DNA from 3 places in the Gibbsiella quercinecans genome. Region 2 is predicted to be linked to each of the others. Evidence: predicted binding sites of a transcription regulator. Region 2 holds the regulator's gene; each other region holds the start of a gene.
What was found. Region 2 encodes PurR, which represses purine synthesis genes. Its sites were predicted from a motif close to CANGCAAACGTTTGCNTG; they were not measured.

Region 1 (5,838 bases), 2.6 Mb from region 2:
GGGGGGATGCGTTACGCGAAAGCGAATTCACCAGTTGGGTTTATCAGGGGCTGTGCGGGCTTGATGAACACGCTGGGCAGGAGGCCGAAGATGCAATTTGACGTGGTGGTGATTGGCGGCGGGTTAGCCGGCCTGAGCTGCGCGATCCGCCTGGCGGAACGCGGCAAGCGCTGCGCGGTGATCGGCGCCGGGCAAAGCGCGCTCTACTTTTCTTCCGGTTCGCTTGATTTGCTGGCGCGCCTGCCCGACGGTTCGCCGGTGGCCAGGCCGCTAGATGCGTTGCCCGCGCTGGCGCAGCAGGCGCCACAGCACCCCTACAGCCTGATTGGCGCCGCGCAGGTGGCGGTGCTGGCCGGGGAGGCGGAACAGCTGTTGCAGCGCTGCGGCGTGCCTTTGCAGGGCAGCAGCGTTCACAATCATCTGCGCATTACGCCGCTTGGCACGCGGCGCGCCACCTGGCTTAGCCCGCAGGCGGTGCCTACTGCGCCATGGCAAGGGCAACTGCCCTGGCAAAAGGTTGCCGTGGTGGGCATCGAGGGTTTTCTTGATTTCCAGCCACAGCTGGTCGCTAGCGCGCTGGCACGTGAGCAGGGCATCACGGCTTGGGTGGAACAGTTGCATTTGCCGGCGCTGGATCGCCTGCGTAATAACCCCAGCGAGTTCCGTGCGGTGAATATCGCCCGGGCGCTGGATCGGGCGGAAAATATCGCCGCGCTGGGGCAGGCCTTGCACCCGTTGGTGGCGGATGCACAAGCGCTGTTCCTGCCGGCCTGCTTGGGGCTGGAAAGCGAACAACCACTGGCGATGCTGCGTGCGGCGCTCGGCAAACCGGTGTGCCTGTTGCCAACGCTGCCGCCTTCGGTACTGGGGATGCGGCTGCACCAGGCGCTGCGCCAACGCCTGCAGCGGTTGGGCGGCGTGTTTATGCCCGGCGACGCCGTGCAGCGGGCAGAACTGACGCAGGGGCGGGTGGCCTGCCTGTATACCCGCAACCATGGCGACATTCCGCTGCGCCCGCAGCAGGTGGTGTTGGCCAGCGGCAGTTTCTTCAGCAACGGGCTGGTGGCCGAATTTGATCGGATACGGGAGCCGGTGTTCGGGCTGGATGTGTTCAGCAAAGCCGAACGGGCTGACTGGAGCCGGGCTGATTTCTTCGCGCCTCAGCCTTATTTGCAGTTCGGCGTGCGCACCGATAATCAACTGCGGGCGCAGAAGCAGGGCGAAGCCATATCGAATCTGTATGCCATCGGGGCGGTGACGGGCGGTTTTGATCCGCTGTACCAAGGGTGCGGCGGCGGCGTTTCGCTCATCGGGGCGTTACATGTCGCGCAACAGATCCTTGCGCAGGGGGAAGCCGCATGAGCCTCTCGAAAGACCAGAGTTTTGAAAGCTGCATTAAATGCACGGTCTGCACCACCTATTGCCCGGTGGCGCAGGTTAATCCGCTGTACCCCGGGCCGAAGCAGGCGGGGCCCGATGGCGAACGCCTGCGGCGCAAGGATCCGGCGCTGTATGACGAAGCGCTGAAATACTGCACCAATTGCAAACGCTGTGAGGTGGCTTGCCCGTCGGACGTCAAGATTGGCGATATCATCCAGCGTGCCCGCGCGGAATACGGCCACGGCAAACCGACGTTGCGCGATGCGATCCTTAGCCACACCGATTTGATGGGCACACTGTCGACGCCGTTTGCGCCTATCGTCAATACCGCCACCGGCCTGCCGCCGGTGCGCAAATTGTTGGACAAGGCGCTGAAGATTGACCACCGGCGCACGTTGCCGAAATATTCGTTCGGCACCTTTCGCCGTTGGTATCGCCAGCAGGCGGCGGCGCAGCAGCATTATGCCGAACAGGTGGCGTTTTTTCACGGCTGCTTTGTGAACTACAACCATCCGCAACTGGGCAAGGATCTGATCGCAGTATTCAATGCGTTGGATATTGGCGTACAGTTGCTCAAACAGGAGAAATGCTGCGGCGTGCCGCTGATCGCCAACGGTTTTATCAAACAGGCGAAGAAGCAGGCCAACGCCAACCTGCAATCGCTGCGTGAAATGGTGCTGACGCGCGGGATACCGGTGGTGGCGACCTCATCAAGCTGCACCTTTACCCTGCGGGATGAATACCCGCACCTGTTGGACGTCGATACTGCTGCGGTGCGCGATCGGGTTGAGCTGGCCACGCGCTATCTTTACCGCCTGCTAAGCCAGGGGCGCCGCCTGCCTTTGCGCCATACGCCGCTGCGCGTGGCGTATCATACGCCCTGCCATATGGAGAAAATGGGCTGGACGGCCTACACGCTGGAACTGTTGCGGCAAATCCCAGGGCTGGAGTTGATCGTGTTGGACTCACAGTGCTGCGGCATCGCCGGCACCTATGGCTTTAAATCGGAGAACTACGCCACGGCACAGGGGATTGGCGCCGGGTTGTTCCGCCAGATTGCGGAAAGCGGGGCCGATTTGGTGGTGACCGATTGTGAAACCTGCAAATGGCAGATTGAAATGTCGACCGGCAAACGCTGTGAGCACCCGATCACCCTGCTGGCGCAGGCACTGGCGTAATCGGCCGGATGCGCCCTCCTGGTTGGGAGGGCGCAGGCCTGTGTTATTGCTGCAGCTTCAGGGTATTGATCACCCCTTCCGCCTGGCTTTGCGCCTGCTGCTGGTTATCCGCCGGCAGCGTGATCTGGATGGTCAGCAATTGGTTGTCCAGTGTGCCGATCAGGATCGAAGAGTAGGCTTTCTCGCCGCCACTGGTGATGATGCTGTCCAACTGGCGTAGCGGAACACCATCGATTTCAATGGCTTTGTTAGTGATCACCTGCAGGTTGGCATCGCGGGAGCGTTGCTTCTCTTCCAGCCGTTGGCCCAGCGTTTCCAGGCTGTCGGCAGTTTTATCGCCCAGGATCACGATCACCGCGCGTTGGCCGGAGCTGTCGGCATAAACGTGCATGTTGTTCGCCTGATTGCCCAGCTTGCCGCTCTGATCGGTCATGCCGTTTGGCAGGGTAAAGACCAGTTTCCCGCCCAGCAGGTTAACCTGTGAACCTGTCTGGGCGTTGGCGGCGGCACTGTTGCTACTGCTGCTGGCCGCTGGCGCCTGGGTTTGTCCGTCGCAGGCGGCAAGGCCCAGCGCAATCAGGCCAATACCCATTACTTTTACTATTTTTCGCATGGGGCTTCCTTTTTCCTTACAGGTCGTTTTCTCCATGTATCGCAACGTATTCCACGCTGAAATGCAAGGCAGATGTTGTTAGCGGTTTTTTTTCGACATCAGCCGATAGTCAGCCACTTCGCCTTTCTTTTCCAGTGCAATAATCTGATAACCGCGGGCGATCACCGCTAATGTTCATGCAGGTAAAGTATGGCGCGTATCAGCAAAAATGCCGGTCAGTTGAGCTGCAGCTCGCCGTCCTGGCGGCGCACAGCCAGCCGTTTCAGCAGCATATTGAGCAACACGCCATACATCGGCAGGAAGAACAGCATGCAGATCATCACCTTGAAGCTGTAATCCACCAGGGCGATCTCCACCCAGTTGGCGGCCATAAAGGCATCGCTGCTCTTGTAGAAGGCGATAAAGAAGAAGGCCAGCGTATCGCTGATGTTGCCAAGGAACATGGAGGCTGCCGGCGCCACCCACCAGGCGCTGCGTTGGCGCAGCCGGTTGAAGACGTGCACGTCCAGGATCTGGCCAAGCACATAGGCCATGAAGCTGGCCGCCGCGATGCGCGCGACAAACAGGTTAAAGCTGCCCAGGGCGCTAAAACCCTGCCATTCACCCTGATAGGTGACGGTCGAAATCACATAGGAAATGAACAGCGCGGGTACCATCACCGCCAGGATAATCCGCCGGGCCAACGGGGCGCCAAAGATGCGCACGGTTAAATCGGTCGCCAGGAAGATAAACGGGAACGTGAAGGCCCCCAAGGTGGTATGGAAGCCAAAAAGGGTAATCGGCAACTGCACCAGGTAGTTACTGGAGGTGATGATGGCAATATGGAATAGCGATAGCCAAACTAACGCGATTAAGCGTTGTTGGGGAGTAAATGCATACATGATGTCGCCTTTTTAGTGATGGGGTGAGGGAACCCAGGGATAAACTTTGCGTATTTTACGTGCGCGGCGGCATGATACGCGTTTGCGCAACCAATGCAACGGTTAAATTTGAAGCAAACGTTAACGTATCTTGCGCATAAAAACCACTGGCGTAAACTAAGCGCCAATCAGATTTGGCGGTTGCCCGCCGCACTACGTTGTGGATTAAGAAAGAGTATGAGTGACATTTTTTCCCAGGCGGACCAGACGCTTGATGCGCTGGGGCTGCGCTGCCCGGAACCGGTGATGATGGTGCGCAAAACCGTGCGCCACATGAATGAAGGCGAAACGCTGCTAATTCTTGCCGACGATCCGGCCACCACCCGCGATATTCCGGGTTTTTGCCGTTTTATGGAGCATACCCTGCTGGCGCAGGAAACCGATAAAACTCCCTACCGGTATTTGCTGCGCAAAGGGCAATAACGGCGATCACGCCCCCTGGCCGCCGCGCCAGGGGGCTGATTTCACTTCTGTTTCTTCAATAGCCGCAACGCGTTGGCGGTAACCAGCGCGGTGGCGCCCGAGTCCGCCAGCACCGCCAGCCACAGCCCGGTCAGCCCAAACAGGCTGGTGACCAGGAAGATCGCTTTCAGGCCAAGCGCGATGGTAATGTTCTGGCGGATGTTGGCGTGGGTCGCGCGCGAAATGCGGATCATGTCCGCCACGCCCTGCAGGCGGTTGTGGGTCAGCGCCGCATCGGCGGTTTCCAACGCCACGTCGGTACCGTTGCCCATGGCAACGCCAATACTGGCCGCCTTCATCGCCGGCGCGTCGTTGATACCGTCGCCGATCATGGCGGTTTTACGCGTGGCGCTCAGCGCCACCATGGCCTGCACTTTATCTTCCGGCAACAGCCCGGCGCGGTAATCCAACCCCAATTGGCCGGCAATGGCCGCTGCGGCACGTGGGTTATCGCCAGTCAACATCACGCTGCGTATGCCCAACTGCTCCAGCGCGGCGATCGCCTGGCGCGCATCGCTGCGCACCGTGTCGCGCAGCGCCAGCAGCCCCAGTGGGCGGCCGTCTTCCAACACCACCACTACGGTTTTGCCGGCGTTTTCCAACTGGGCTATCCGTGCTTGCCAGTCGGCGGTCAGCGGGTTTTCCGTCAGTTTGCTGGGCGCGGCGATCAGGATCGTTTTCCCATCGATAATGCCCGAGACGCCGATCCCCGCCAGCGCCCGGCGGTTTTGCGCCGATGGCAATGCCGTTTGCCCGGCGTGCCGGATAATGGCCTGCGCCAGCGGGTGATGCGAGCCCGCTTCCACCGCCGCGGCCAGCGCCAGTAGCCGTTGCTCATCCACCTCGGCGCCCGGCTCTACGTCGGTGACCGCGGGCTTGCCTTCGGTCAGCGTGCCGGTTTTATCAAAGGCGATGGTTTCCACCTGCCCAAGTTGCTCCAGCGCTGCGCCGCCTTTAATCAGCACGCCGCGGCGCGTGGCCGCCGCCAGCCCGGACGTGATGGCCGCCGGGGTCGAGATCACCAGCGCGCACGGGCAGCCGATCAGCAACAGCGTCAGGCCGCGGTATATCCAGGTTTCCCACGGCAGGGAGAACAGCAGCGGCGGAACCAGGATCACCAGCACTGACAGCAGCATGATGGCCGGGGTGTAATAGCGGCTGAAGCGATCGAGAAAACGCTCAATCGGCGCCCGGCGCTCTTCGGCTTCTTCAATCAACTGCAGGATGCGGTCGATGGCGCTTTTACCCGGCTCAGAGACCACTTTCATCAGCGAGACGCGATCGG
Region 2 (5,838 bases):
CGGCCTGACGTACAAAATCAACGCACCTGCAGCGCGAAGTATGAAGGGTATTAAAGGCTATTAACTTTTTCTCACAATATGCATTATTATTTTTAGGTTCTGCTCTGTTTTATATGACGATTATCGGGAATACTGTAATCCTTTTGTGGCAAGCTTCGGGACCAAGGTTGGTAATATCAAAATGCGTTCACTGTTTACGCTCTTTGTGATGCTCTTTACTATGCTCTTCTTCAACCTGGCGCATGCTGCGCCACAGGCTCGCGTTTCTGCCGAGCAGCGAAAAAGCCACGTTAATGATGCCCGGGCTGACGATCGCAAGAAAAAGAAGCAGGACAAAGCCGGTAAAAAAGCCAAAGTGGCCGCCCCACAAAAAACAGTAAAGCATGAATTAACCCAGCACAGCGAAAAAAAGACCGCCCGCCTGCGTAAAAGCGTTAGCAAAACGCAACGCGTAACAAAAATAAAAGTCACGCCGCCGAAAAAGGGCTACAAGAAAGGCTACGGCCGGCACCGCGAAGCCGGCATCGCAACTGCCAAACTGCTTGGCGCTGAAAAACCGCTCAAACTTAGCCCCGCCCACAAAAAACGTTATCAGCATGCCAAACAAACCGCGATGGCAAAACTGTTGGATCAAATGGGGAAACCCTACCGCTGGGGGGGCGCATCGCCAATGACCGGCTTTGACTGCAGCGGCCTGATTTATTACGCCTATAAAGACGTGGTGAAGATAAAAATGCCGCGCACCGCCAATGAAATGTATCACCTGCGCGATGCCGCGCCGATCAGTCGCAGCGAGCTGGAACGCGGCGATTTAGTGTTCTTCCGCATCAATAACCGCGGCGCAGCCGATCACGTTGGTGTTTATTTGGGCAATGGCAAATTTATTCAGTCGCCACGTACCGGCGAAGAGATCCGCATCAGCCAGTTGGATAATGACTACTGGCAAAACCATTATATCGGCGCACGCCGCGTCGTTACGCCAAGCACCATCCGCTAATCCCCTCCTACGGCCGGCGCCTTAAGCCTGCCGTATTGTTATCCCGATCCTGCCGATGCTTTAATCAATCAGACAGTTAGCACACTTTAAACCTTTTTTTCACCGGCAAAGTTGTTAAGATTAATATCCACACAAAAAATATAACAACTCTCTTTTACGGCGGCGGCACCCAGTACTACGGCCACCGCCGAAGCAGTCGTTGTAAATAAAAAGGAGAAAGCAATGTCGTTTGAATTACCTGCATTACCGTATGCAAAAAACGCCCTCGAGCCGCACATTTCCGCCGAAACGCTGGAATACCACTATGGCAAGCACCATAACACCTACGTGGTTAACCTGAACAATTTGGTGAAAGGCAGCGAGTTTGAAGGGAAATCCCTGGTTGATATCATCAAAACCGCCAGCGGCGGCGTGTTCAACAACGCCGCACAGGTATGGAACCACACCTTCTATTGGCACTGCCTGTCGCCACAAGGCGGCGGTGAACCTAGCGGCGCGGTGGCTGATGCCATCAACCAATCCTTCGGCTCTTTCGCCCAGTTCAAAGAGGCATTCACCAAGTCTGCCATCGGCAACTTCGGTTCCGGCTGGACCTGGCTGGTGAAAAAAGCAGATGGTAGCCTGGCTATCGTCAACACCTCCAACGCGGCAACCCCGCTGACCGGTGACGACAAACCGCTGCTGACCGTGGATGTGTGGGAACACGCCTACTATATCGATTACCGCAATGCACGCCCCAACTACCTGGAAAACTTCTGGGCGCTGGTCAACTGGGCATTTGTGGCAGAAAACCTGGCGTAAAATGGCAGGAAAATAAATATCCTCCGGCATAGCCGGAGGTTTTTCTGATGCGCCTATAAGGCTCTGTTACCAGCCGCGCCCTAACAGGCGCATACGATCTGACATTTGCATCAGACTCCGTTACTTACGGCCCGTAAACGGGCTGCCCGGGTAAGGGATCGATAACTGCTCGCCCATTTTATCCTCTTCAAGTTGGTGCTTTATGTATTCCTGTATCTTCGCGGTGTTCTTCCCCACCGTATCTACGTAGTACCCCCGGCACCAGAACTCCCTGTTTCTGTATTTGAATTTCAGATCTCCAAACTGCTCATAAAGCATCAGACTGCTTTTCCCTTTCAGATATCCCATAAAGCCAGATACGCTCATTTTGGGCGGGATTTCCACAAGCATATGGATATGATCTGCGCAGCATTCAGCTTTCAGGATCCGTACATTTTTCCACTCACATAGCTTTCTTAAGATACTGCCTATCGCCAGACGTTTCTCTCCGTAGAACGCTTGTCTTCGGTATTTTGGCGCAAAAACTATGTGATATTTACAGTTCCATCGGGTGTGCGCTAAGCTCTTTTCGTCCCCCATTGGGACCCCCTTTTGATTTCTTGTTGAACTTTTGCAGTTGCCAGACCGCAAGATGTTTTAACAAATCAAAAGGGGTTTTAATAACTGGCTTAAAGCTGAAAGCTTTCCGGAACCCCCAGCCTAGCTGGGGGTTTTCCATAGACAAGCAAAAGGCGCAGCCAGGCTGCGCCTTTTTTATGTCAGGGGATCAGTGCATCACAGCGGTAAAGCTAAAGATAATAATCATCGCCAGCGCACACACCGTCGTAAACAGCGATAACTTCAGATCGGTATCCATCAACAAACTCCTTATCAGATTGGCTGGTTCGAGCATAAAAGCCATTATATTAATACGTCAATGATTCTCCCACAGTTTACAGATAAAATCTTGTGCTATGACAACGCCGCGACGCAGCGGGTGCCGTCGGCGGCACGCGCCGTTATTGCCGGGCCGGCAATAACCCGCCTGGCCTGGCGGCGGAACATGATTAATGTTGATTAGCCCTTTCACTTTTTCTCAAGATAGGCCAAAATTCGCAGTTCACTGCTGTGCACCGGCAAAAGAGCCCTCACTCACCAAGCGCTGACGACTTCCACATTAAAAACTCAGTTTTCGCTTTTTTGAGGAGAGTTATATGCACGCAAACGATTAACAATGCGCTTACATGCTGTAACATGCGAATCCAGGAGTCATTCTTTACATGGCAACGATAAAAGATGTGGCCAAACGCGCGGGCGTTTCCACCACCACCGTTTCCCACGTCATCAATAAAACCCGTTTCGTCGCCGAAGAAACCAAAGCGGCCGTATGGGCAGCCATCAAGGAACTGCATTATTCCCCAAGCGCCGTGGCCCGCAGCCTGAAGGTCAACCACACCAAGTCCATCGGCCTGCTGGCGACCTCCAGCGAAGCCCCCTACTTTGCCGAAGTGATCGAAGCCGTCGAAAACAGCTGTTACAGCAAAGGCTACACGCTGATTTTGTGCAACTCCCATAATAACCTGGACAAACAGCGCGCTTACCTGGCGATGCTGGCGCAAAAACGCGTCGATGGCCTGCTAGTGATGTGCTCGGAATACCCGGAGCAGCTGCTGGGCATGCTGGAAGACTACCGTAATATTCCCATGGTGGTGATGGACTGGGGCTCGGCGCGCGGCGACTTCACCGACACCATCCTGGACAACGCCTTTGAAGGCGGCTATCTGGCCGGCCGTTACCTGATCGAACGTGGGCACCGCGACATTGGCATTATCCCCGGCCAGCTTTCGCGCAACACCGGCGGTGGCCGCCACCAGGGCTTCCTGAAAGCGCTGCAGGAAGCCAATATAGAGGTGCGCGAAGAGTGGATTGTGCAAGGGGATTTCGAGCCGGAATCCGGCTACCAGGCCATGCACCAGATACTGTCGCAAAAACACCGCCCGACCGCCGTGTTTTGCGGGGGCGACATTATGGCGATGGGGGCGATCTGCGCCGCGGACGAACTTGGCCTGCGGGTGCCGCAAGACATTTCCGTCATTGGCTATGACAACGTGCGCAATGCGCGCTACTTTAGCCCGGCGTTGACGACCATTCACCAGCCGAAAGAGCGCCTGGGCGAGATGGCGTTCGCCATGTTGCTTGACCGCATTATCAGCAAGCGTGAAACATCGCAAGTGATTGAAGTGCACCCTAAGCTGGTTGAACGCCGCTCCGTGGCCGACGGCCCGTTTATCGACTACCGCCGTTAATCATACACGCCGGGGCATGCATCCCCCGGCGTATGCTCGCTAAGCCACTCTTGATTCAGCGTTTCGCTATCGCCAAGATACTCCAATAGCCAGGCCATCGCCGGCGCCAATGCCTGCTGCTGCCAGGTCAGGCAGCAAGCACTGGGCGGATAGGCCTCTTCCAGTTGCAGTTCGTGCAGTTCGCCGCTGGCGATCAATGGCCGCCCGCGGTGGGCCGGCACCATACCCATGCATAATCCACTGCGCAGGCAATCGATCGCCGATACCCAATCCGGCACCACCAGCCGCCGCTGATTATTCAACGCCCAGGTCACGCGTTTGGGCAGGTTGCGCGAGGTATCCTCCAGCATCAGCGCCGGGAATTGGCGCAGTTGATCGTCCTGCAGCGGCCCAGCGTATTGCGCCAATGGGTGATCGGGGCTGACCACGCACTGCCAGTTCATAAACCCCATATCGCGGAAACTAAAACCACCGCCCACCGGTACGGCACGGGTGGCGCCAATCGCCATATCCACCCGCCCGTCGGCCAGCGCGTCCCACACGCCGTTGAACACTTCGGGATACAGCATCAGCTCCACATCCGGAAAGTGACGATAAAAATCCAGGATCAATTGGCGGCTGCGCTGGGGTTTAACGATGATATCCAGCGCGATTTTCAACTGCCCGCGCCAACCGTTGGCCACCTGCTGGCAGCGGCGGCGCGTATCGAGCATATTTTTTATAACCACGCGTGCTTCCTGCACAAATAGCGCCCCGGCCGGGGTCAATTCAACGTCACGGTGGCGCCGTTCAAACAGCGGCACCGCCAGCCACTGCTCCAGTTGGCGCACCGTATAGCTGACCGCAGAAGGCACCCGGTGCAGCTCCTGCGCCGCGGCGCTAAAGCTGCCGGTACGCGCAACGGCATCCACCACCTCAAGTGAGTATTCAGACCACATATTTTGCCTTCAAATTTTTTCATAGCACCTTGCAAATATTAGCGTTTCACAAGCGAAGATCCAGCCGGTTAGACTGGCGCCGCTGCAAAACCTCTAGCATAAAGAACTAACGAGAGCATTAAATGCGTAATTTTGGACTACTTTTTTACCTTTCCGGCCTAAGCATGCTGGGCTACCAGGCGACGGATATGTATCTGCCGGCCTTTGGCGTCATGCAACAAGAACTGCAAATTTCCGCTGGTGCGATCAGCGCCAGCCTAAGTATTTTTTTAGCCGGTTTTGCCTTCGCTCAACTGCTGTGGGGGCCGCTGTCCGACAAACTGGGGCGCAAACCGGTGTTGTTGATCGGCCTGACGCTATTTGGCCTGGGTTGCCTGGGCATGCTGTGGGTACAAACGGCGCTGCAACTGTGGTGTCTGCGCTTTATTCAGGCTATCGGCGTGTGTTCAGCCGCGGTGAGCTGGCAGGCGCTGGTGGTGGATCGCTACCAGGGTAGCCGGGCCAACCAAATTTTCGCCACCATTATGCCGTTGGTGGCATTATCGCCGGCCCTGGCACCGTTGCTGGGCGCCTGGCTGCTAAGCCACATCGGCTGGCGGGCGATCTTCGCTGTTTTACTGGCCATTACCGTCGCATTACTGGCGCCGACCCTGGCGCTGAAGGATAAACGCCGCTTACCGCAAGCCAGCGGCGATAACGTGGCGCCAGTCGGCTTTCTGCAACTGCTGCGTTCGCCCATTTTCAGCGGCAATGTGATGGTGTTTGCCGCCTGCTCCGCCGGCTTCTTTGCCTGGTTGACCGGTTCGCCGTTTATTCT
Region 3 (5,838 bases), 2.7 Mb from region 2:
CCTGTTTGGCGACGAAGATAAAGGCGCGGTGTTCGAAGGCACCTATATGGTGCTGCCAGCGGTGCCGGATGTGCCGCTGGAGCAGGGCGGCTCAGAGGCCGCGAAAGAGCCATAACCCGGCCTGCGGGGTTATGGCTGCTGCTGGTTCACCGTCTGCCCGTCTTTGCCGGTGGCCTGCAGGTTGCCGTGTACCGAATCCTTGAACGGCCCGTCGCTGTTCAATAACCCCTTCAACTGCAGATTCAGGTTGCCGTCGCCCTCCAGCGGGACATGCTGCCACCCCCATTGTTGCAGCGTGTTAAGCGGCACCGAGCGGCCATTGAGGGTTAACGTAAACGGCTTGCCCGGCAGTTGGCCGATCGTCGCTTTAGCATCCAGCAGGCCGTTTGGCATAAAGGCGCTGAGTTCGCTCACGCTAATATTCTGGTCGTCGGCGGTCAACGCCAGGGATGGGCGCCGCACGTCAACCTTGTTAAAGGTGGCATCGTTGCCGTTCAGGGTGAGCGAGCCGGACCAAATCCCCCACTGGCCATCGCGAGCCAGCAGCAAATTGCTGCCGTAACCGTCCAGCGCGGTGATCTGGAACGGGAAATCCGGGTTGATATCGATAAGCAGGTTGCGGTTGGTGCTCAGCTTGCTGACGTACACCTCCTGGAGCCAGCCTGGCAGCGGCGCCAGCCACAGTTCGCGCCAGTTGATGGGCAGGGTATATTCCAGTGCGGCGATCGCCACCTCGTCCAGTTGCAGGCGATGGGTGCTGCGCAACCAGTTGCCCGATGTGCGCAGCAGGCCGCCTTCCCAGCGGGTGGTGAACTGCTGGATAGCAATGCCGGCCGGTGAAAGTTGCATGTTCATGATCGGATCGATCAGGTGAATGCCGCCGTCGATCAGATCGCTGGCATTGAAGTTCAGCGAGCCGTCTTCACTGTGCCAGTCACCCTGTGCGAAAGTGACGTTTTGTAGCGACAGATCCAGATCGTTGAACGCCCAGGCGTTGCCTTCCAGGCGCGCGTCGATCAGATCAAAGCGTTTGATTGCCACCGGCGGCAGGGCGGTAAAGCGCTGCCAGAACTGTGCCAGCGTCAGTGGCGTTTGCAGGCGCACGTTGCTCAGCCGCAGGCGCTCAACCTGCCAGCTGCCGTCGGCGGCGCGGGTGGCCATGCCGGTCAGATCGCCCTGGGCCAGATCGGCGCCGAAATCATTCAGGAACAGCTGATTTTGTTTGAGTTCGCCCTGCACCAGCACCTGCGAGGCCGGGATACCGTTGAGCGTCATGGTGCCGGCGCTGAACTGGAACTGGTTGTTTTCACCAAGAATATGGCCGGGCTTGGGCTGCCACGGCGTGATGCCGGCATTGACCTTCTGCGCGCTGAGCTGCCAGGTGGCGTCGTTGGACTGGAGCGCCATGTTGCTCAACTGCAACACATCGGCTTGCACCGGCATCGCCGCCGCCTCCGATTGCACGTTGAGCGTGCCGTCACGCAGCGTCACGCTGTGAAAATAACGCGGTGCGGTAATCTGGCGCAGGCTCAGGCCAAGATCGATCTGTTCCGCCGCCAGCAGTTGCGCCTGGCCGGTTTTCGCTAGCGTCACGCCTGCAAGGCTGATTTGCCCCGGTTGGCTCCAGCTATGGGTTATTTTGGCGATCGACAGGCGATATTCGCTGTTTTCGCTGATCCAGCCGCTGAGCCGGGCTGCGGCCCAACGGGTTTGGCCGACGGTGTACAGCAGCACGACGGCCAGCACCATCAGCAGCAGCAAGGTCAGCAACAGTTTCCCGATAAATTTCATCGCCCACATCCGCGTGGTTAAAAAAGATACCCTGTTTATGCCGTAATTGGGCGGTTATCTCAAGGGCAATGGGTTGATCGGCAATAAAAAAACGGCGCAGGCGGCCGTTTTTGCGAGGTGATAAAGCCGGCGGCTATTTTTAGCCTGGCTGGATTATTCTTTTTCCGGTGGGAACAGCAAATTCAGCACGATCGCGGTGATACCGCCGGCGGCAATACCGGAAGAAAGCAGGGTTTTCAGCCAGTCAGGGGCAAACTGCAAAATCAGCGGCTGTTGGGAAACCCCTATTCCGACCGCCAGCGACAGCGCCATGATCATGATCGCGCGGCGGTTGAGCTTTTCACGCGAAACAATGCGCACGCCCGAGGCGGCGATGGTGCCGAACATCACGATGGTCGCGCCGCCAAGCACTGGCTCGGGGATATGCTGCACAAAGCCGGCTACCGCCGGGAACAGGCCGAGCACAATTAACATCAGCGCCACCACAAAGCCGACGTAGCGGCTGGCGACCCCGGTCAACTGGATCACGCCATTGTTCTGGCCGAAGCAGGAGTTAGGGAAGGTATTGAATACGGCGGACAGCATGGAATTCAGGCCGTTGGCCAGCACCCCGCCTTTCAGGCGCTTCATGTATAGCGGGCCTGTGACCGGTTGTTCCGACACGTCCGAGGTGGCGGTGATATCGCCGATGGTTTCCAGAGAGGTGACCATAAAGATCAGCATCAGCGGCAGCAGCAGGTTCCAGTCAAACCCCAGGCCGTAGTAAAGCGGGGTGGGGATGGTAATCGGCGCACTGTTGGCCACCGGTTGGCTTTCCGGCAGCATATCCAACGCCCAGGCCAGCAGGTAGCCCACGGCCATGGCGATCACCAGCGAAGCCACGCGCAGGTAGGGGTTGCGCTGGCGGTTGAGCAGGATAATCACCAGCAGCACAGCGCCGGCCAGCAACAGGTTTTTGGGGGCGCCGAAGCTGTGATCGTTCATCGCGGCATAGCCGCCGCCAACGGAGGTCAGGCCAACCTGAATCAGCGACAGGCCGATGATCATCACCACAATGCCGGAAACCAGCGGCGTAATGATGCGGCGCGCCAGGTGCAGTACCCGCGAGAGCACAATCTCGGTGCAGGAGGCCACCATCAGCGTACCGAACAGCGCCGCCATCATGGTTGGCACATCCGCGCCGCCGTTTTTCAGCGCCAGGCCGCCCATGATCAGCGGCGACACGAAGTTAAAGCTGGTGCCCTGAATGGAAAGCAGGCCGGAACCCACCGGCCCCCAGGTCTTGATCTGCAGAATAGAAGCCAACCCGGAAGCAAAGAGCGACATGCTGATAATATGTTGGGTATCCTGCGCCGGCAGGCCGAGCGCCTGGCAAATCAACAGGGCTGGCGTAATCACGGCGACAAACATCGCCAGCAGGTGCTGGCCGGCGGCAAACAGCGTTTGCGGCAGCGGCGGCCGGTCTTCCAGGCGGTAAATCAGTTCACTTTTGCGGGGCTGGGCTGCTGTGGCTGCGGCCACATCCTGTTCGGCAGATTGCATCGTCATGGTGTTGTGCTTTCCAGAAAATGGAAAAGAGGGCATTTTAATCCGCCGCCGCGCAAAAGCAAACGGTTGCGTGCAAAGGACCGCATTTCCTGGGGTTTTTTATCGATCAGGCGTTTGAATAGCGGGCTTTTTCTGGCAGCCAGCGCTCGATCAGCGCTCTGGCGTGTTCGGGGTAATGCTGGTGGATATGGCGCGCCACGCGCTGCACTTCCGGGATCAGTGCTTGATCGCGCAGCAAATCGGCCACCTTGAATTCAGCGCTGCCGGTCTGGCGGGTGCCGAGCAGTTCGCCGGGGCCGCGGATTTCCAGATCGCGTTGGGCGATGATAAAGCCATCGTTGCTGTCGCGCAGTACCTGCAGGCGCTTTTGCGCTGTTTTGCTCAGCGGGGTTTTGTACAGCAACACGCAGTGGGATGCCACAGCGCCACGGCCAACGCGGCCGCGCAGCTGGTGCAACTGCGCCAACCCCAGCCGCTCCGGGTTTTCAATAATCATCAGGCTGGCGTTCGGCACGTCGACGCCCACTTCGATCACCGTGGTGGCCACCAGCAACTGCAGTTCGCCCTGCTTGAATGCCTGCATCACCGCCTGTTTTTCCTGCGGCTTCATGCGCCCATGCACCAGCGCCACGTTAAGCTCCGGCAGAGCGGCCTTCAATTCTTCCCAGGTGGCTTCCGCCGCCTGGGCCTCAAGCAGTTCGGATTCTTCTATCAGGGTGCAGACCCAGTAGGCCTGCCGGCTTTCCTCCAGGCAGGCGCTGCGCACCCGCTGGATAATGTCGGCGCGCCGCGTATCGGGGATGGCGACGGTGGTCACCGGCGTACGGCCCGGCGGCAGCTCGTCAATCACCGAGGTGTCCAGATCGGCATAGGCGGTCATGGCCAGCGTGCGTGGGATGGGCGTGGCGGTCATGATCAACTGGTGGGCATGGTAGCCTTGCTCTTCGCCTTTCTCCCACAGGGCAAGGCGCTGGTGCACGCCAAAGCGGTGCTGTTCATCGATAATCACCAATGCCAGCCCGTTAAACTGCACTTGCTCCTGGAAGATGGCATGCGTGCCGACAACCATCGAGACTTCGCCGCTGGCGATGGCGTCCTGTTGCGCAATACGCGCTTTGCCTTTTTGCTTGCCGGCCAGCCACCCCACCTTGATTCCCAGCGGTTCGAACCATTGGCGGAAGTTATTGGCATGCTGTTCGGCCAACAGCTCAGTGGGCGCCATCAGCGCCACCTGTTTACCGTGGGCGATGGCGTGCAGCGCCGCCAACGCGGCGACCAACGTTTTACCGGAGCCGACGTCGCCCTGCACCAGGCGCATCATCGGGAAAGGGTTTTGCATATCGGCTTCGATCTCGGCAACCACCCGTTGCTGCGCCCCAGTGGGCGAGAACGGCAACTGGGCCAGGAAGCGCGTTTTCAACTGGTCGTCCGGCAGCAGCGGCTGCGCCTGGTAGCGCTGCGCGCCGGCACGTACCGCCAGCATGCTCAGGTTGTGCGCCAGCAGCTCTTCCAGAATCAGGCGCCGTTGCGCCGGGTGTTTACCCTGTTCCAGATCGGCCAGTTGGATATCCGGCGGCGGGCGGTGCAAGGTATGCAGCGCCTGCGGCAGGCTTATCAGGCCGGCGCTCAGTTCCGGCGGCAACAGTTCAGCGATCGGGCAGGTATCAAGCAGCGCCAGCGCCTGGTCGGTCAGTTTGCGCAAGGTGGCCTGGCGCACGCCTTCGGTGGTTGGGTAAACCGGCGTCAGTGATTCCTGCAGCTCGACGTCGCTGTGATCTCCCTGAATGCGGTATTCCGGGTGGATGATTTCGGCGCCGTGGTTGCCGCGTTTGATTTCACCGTAGGCGGTAACGCGCCGGCCGGCCGCCAGGCTGTTTTTCATCGCCGCGTTGAAATTGAAAAAGCGCATGGTAAGAAGGCCGGTGCCGTCGCTGATTTGGCAGGTCAGCATGCGGCGGCGGCCAAAGCTGATGTCGCTGCGCAGCACTTCACCTTCAACGGTGGCGAAAATCCCGGGCAGCAGATCGTTTATGGGGTATAAGCGGGTACGGTCTTCGTAGCGCAACGGCAGGTGCAACAGCAGATCCTGGATGGTTTCCAGCCCGATTTTGGCCAGTTTGCCTGCCTGGCTGGCTCCTACCCCGGAAAGCGAGGTGAGCGGAACGGCGTCCAGCAGGCGGCCTTTCATCTGCGCACCGCCGTTGCCTGCATGGTTGCCCACCATGTGTCGTCGGCAATCACCTGGCCCTGTTCGTCAATGTGCGGGCGCGGAAGCCCTTTGCGTTTGGCCACGTTGGCCAGCACCGGGTAACCGCCTTCAAACAGCAGGCGCTGTTGCTCTTCCTTATCCAGCATACAGTGATCGCGCCGATACATGCCGGCGTTCTGCCGCTGGCGCTGCGCTTCGTAGAGGATCAGAGCCGCGGCGACGGAAACGTTAAGCGATTGCACCATACCAATCATCGGAATAATGATATCGCGATCGGCCAGGGCTAAGGC

Region 1: a site for PurR is predicted at 4,163-4,180, ahead of tusA (sulfurtransferase TusA). Genes of this name have one in related genera too.
Region 3: a site for PurR is predicted at 3,395-3,412, ahead of ACN28Q_RS11935 (nucleobase:cation symporter-2 family protein). Genes of this name have one in related genera too.

The regions. Positions count from the first base shown of each region.
Region 1 is NZ_CP014136.1:2,313,041-2,318,878, reverse strand. Features, by position in the region: gene glpA (anaerobic glycerol-3-phosphate dehydrogenase subunit A) at 1-101, shown strand, start outside; gene glpB (glycerol-3-phosphate dehydrogenase subunit GlpB) at 91-1,362, shown strand; gene glpC (anaerobic glycerol-3-phosphate dehydrogenase subunit GlpC) at 1,359-2,558, shown strand; gene ACN28Q_RS10745 (DcrB family lipoprotein) at 2,602-3,171, opposite strand; gene ACN28Q_RS10740 (7-cyano-7-deazaguanine/7-aminomethyl-7-deazaguanine transporter) at 3,387-4,052, opposite strand; gene tusA (sulfurtransferase TusA) at 4,269-4,514, shown strand; gene ACN28Q_RS10730 (zinc/cadmium/mercury/lead-transporting ATPase) at 4,556-5,838, opposite strand, start outside.
Region 2 is NZ_CP014136.1:5,235,953-5,241,790, reverse strand. Features, by position in the region: gene ACN28Q_RS23805 (C40 family peptidase) at 182-997, shown strand; gene sodB (superoxide dismutase [Fe]) at 1,220-1,798, shown strand; gene tnpA (IS200/IS605 family transposase) at 1,919-2,377, opposite strand; gene cydH (cytochrome bd-I oxidase subunit CydH) at 2,565-2,654, opposite strand; gene purR (HTH-type transcriptional repressor PurR) at 3,058-4,083, shown strand; gene punR (DNA-binding transcriptional activator PunR) at 4,080-5,021, opposite strand; gene punC (purine nucleoside transporter PunC) at 5,144-5,838, shown strand, end outside.
Region 3 is NZ_CP014136.1:2,584,109-2,589,946, forward strand. Features, by position in the region: gene fabY (fatty acid biosynthesis protein FabY) at 1-115, shown strand, start outside; gene ACN28Q_RS11930 (AsmA family protein) at 130-1,791, opposite strand; gene ACN28Q_RS11935 (nucleobase:cation symporter-2 family protein) at 1,945-3,339, opposite strand; gene recG (ATP-dependent DNA helicase RecG) at 3,446-5,527, opposite strand; gene trmH (tRNA (guanosine(18)-2'-O)-methyltransferase TrmH) at 5,524-5,838, opposite strand, start outside.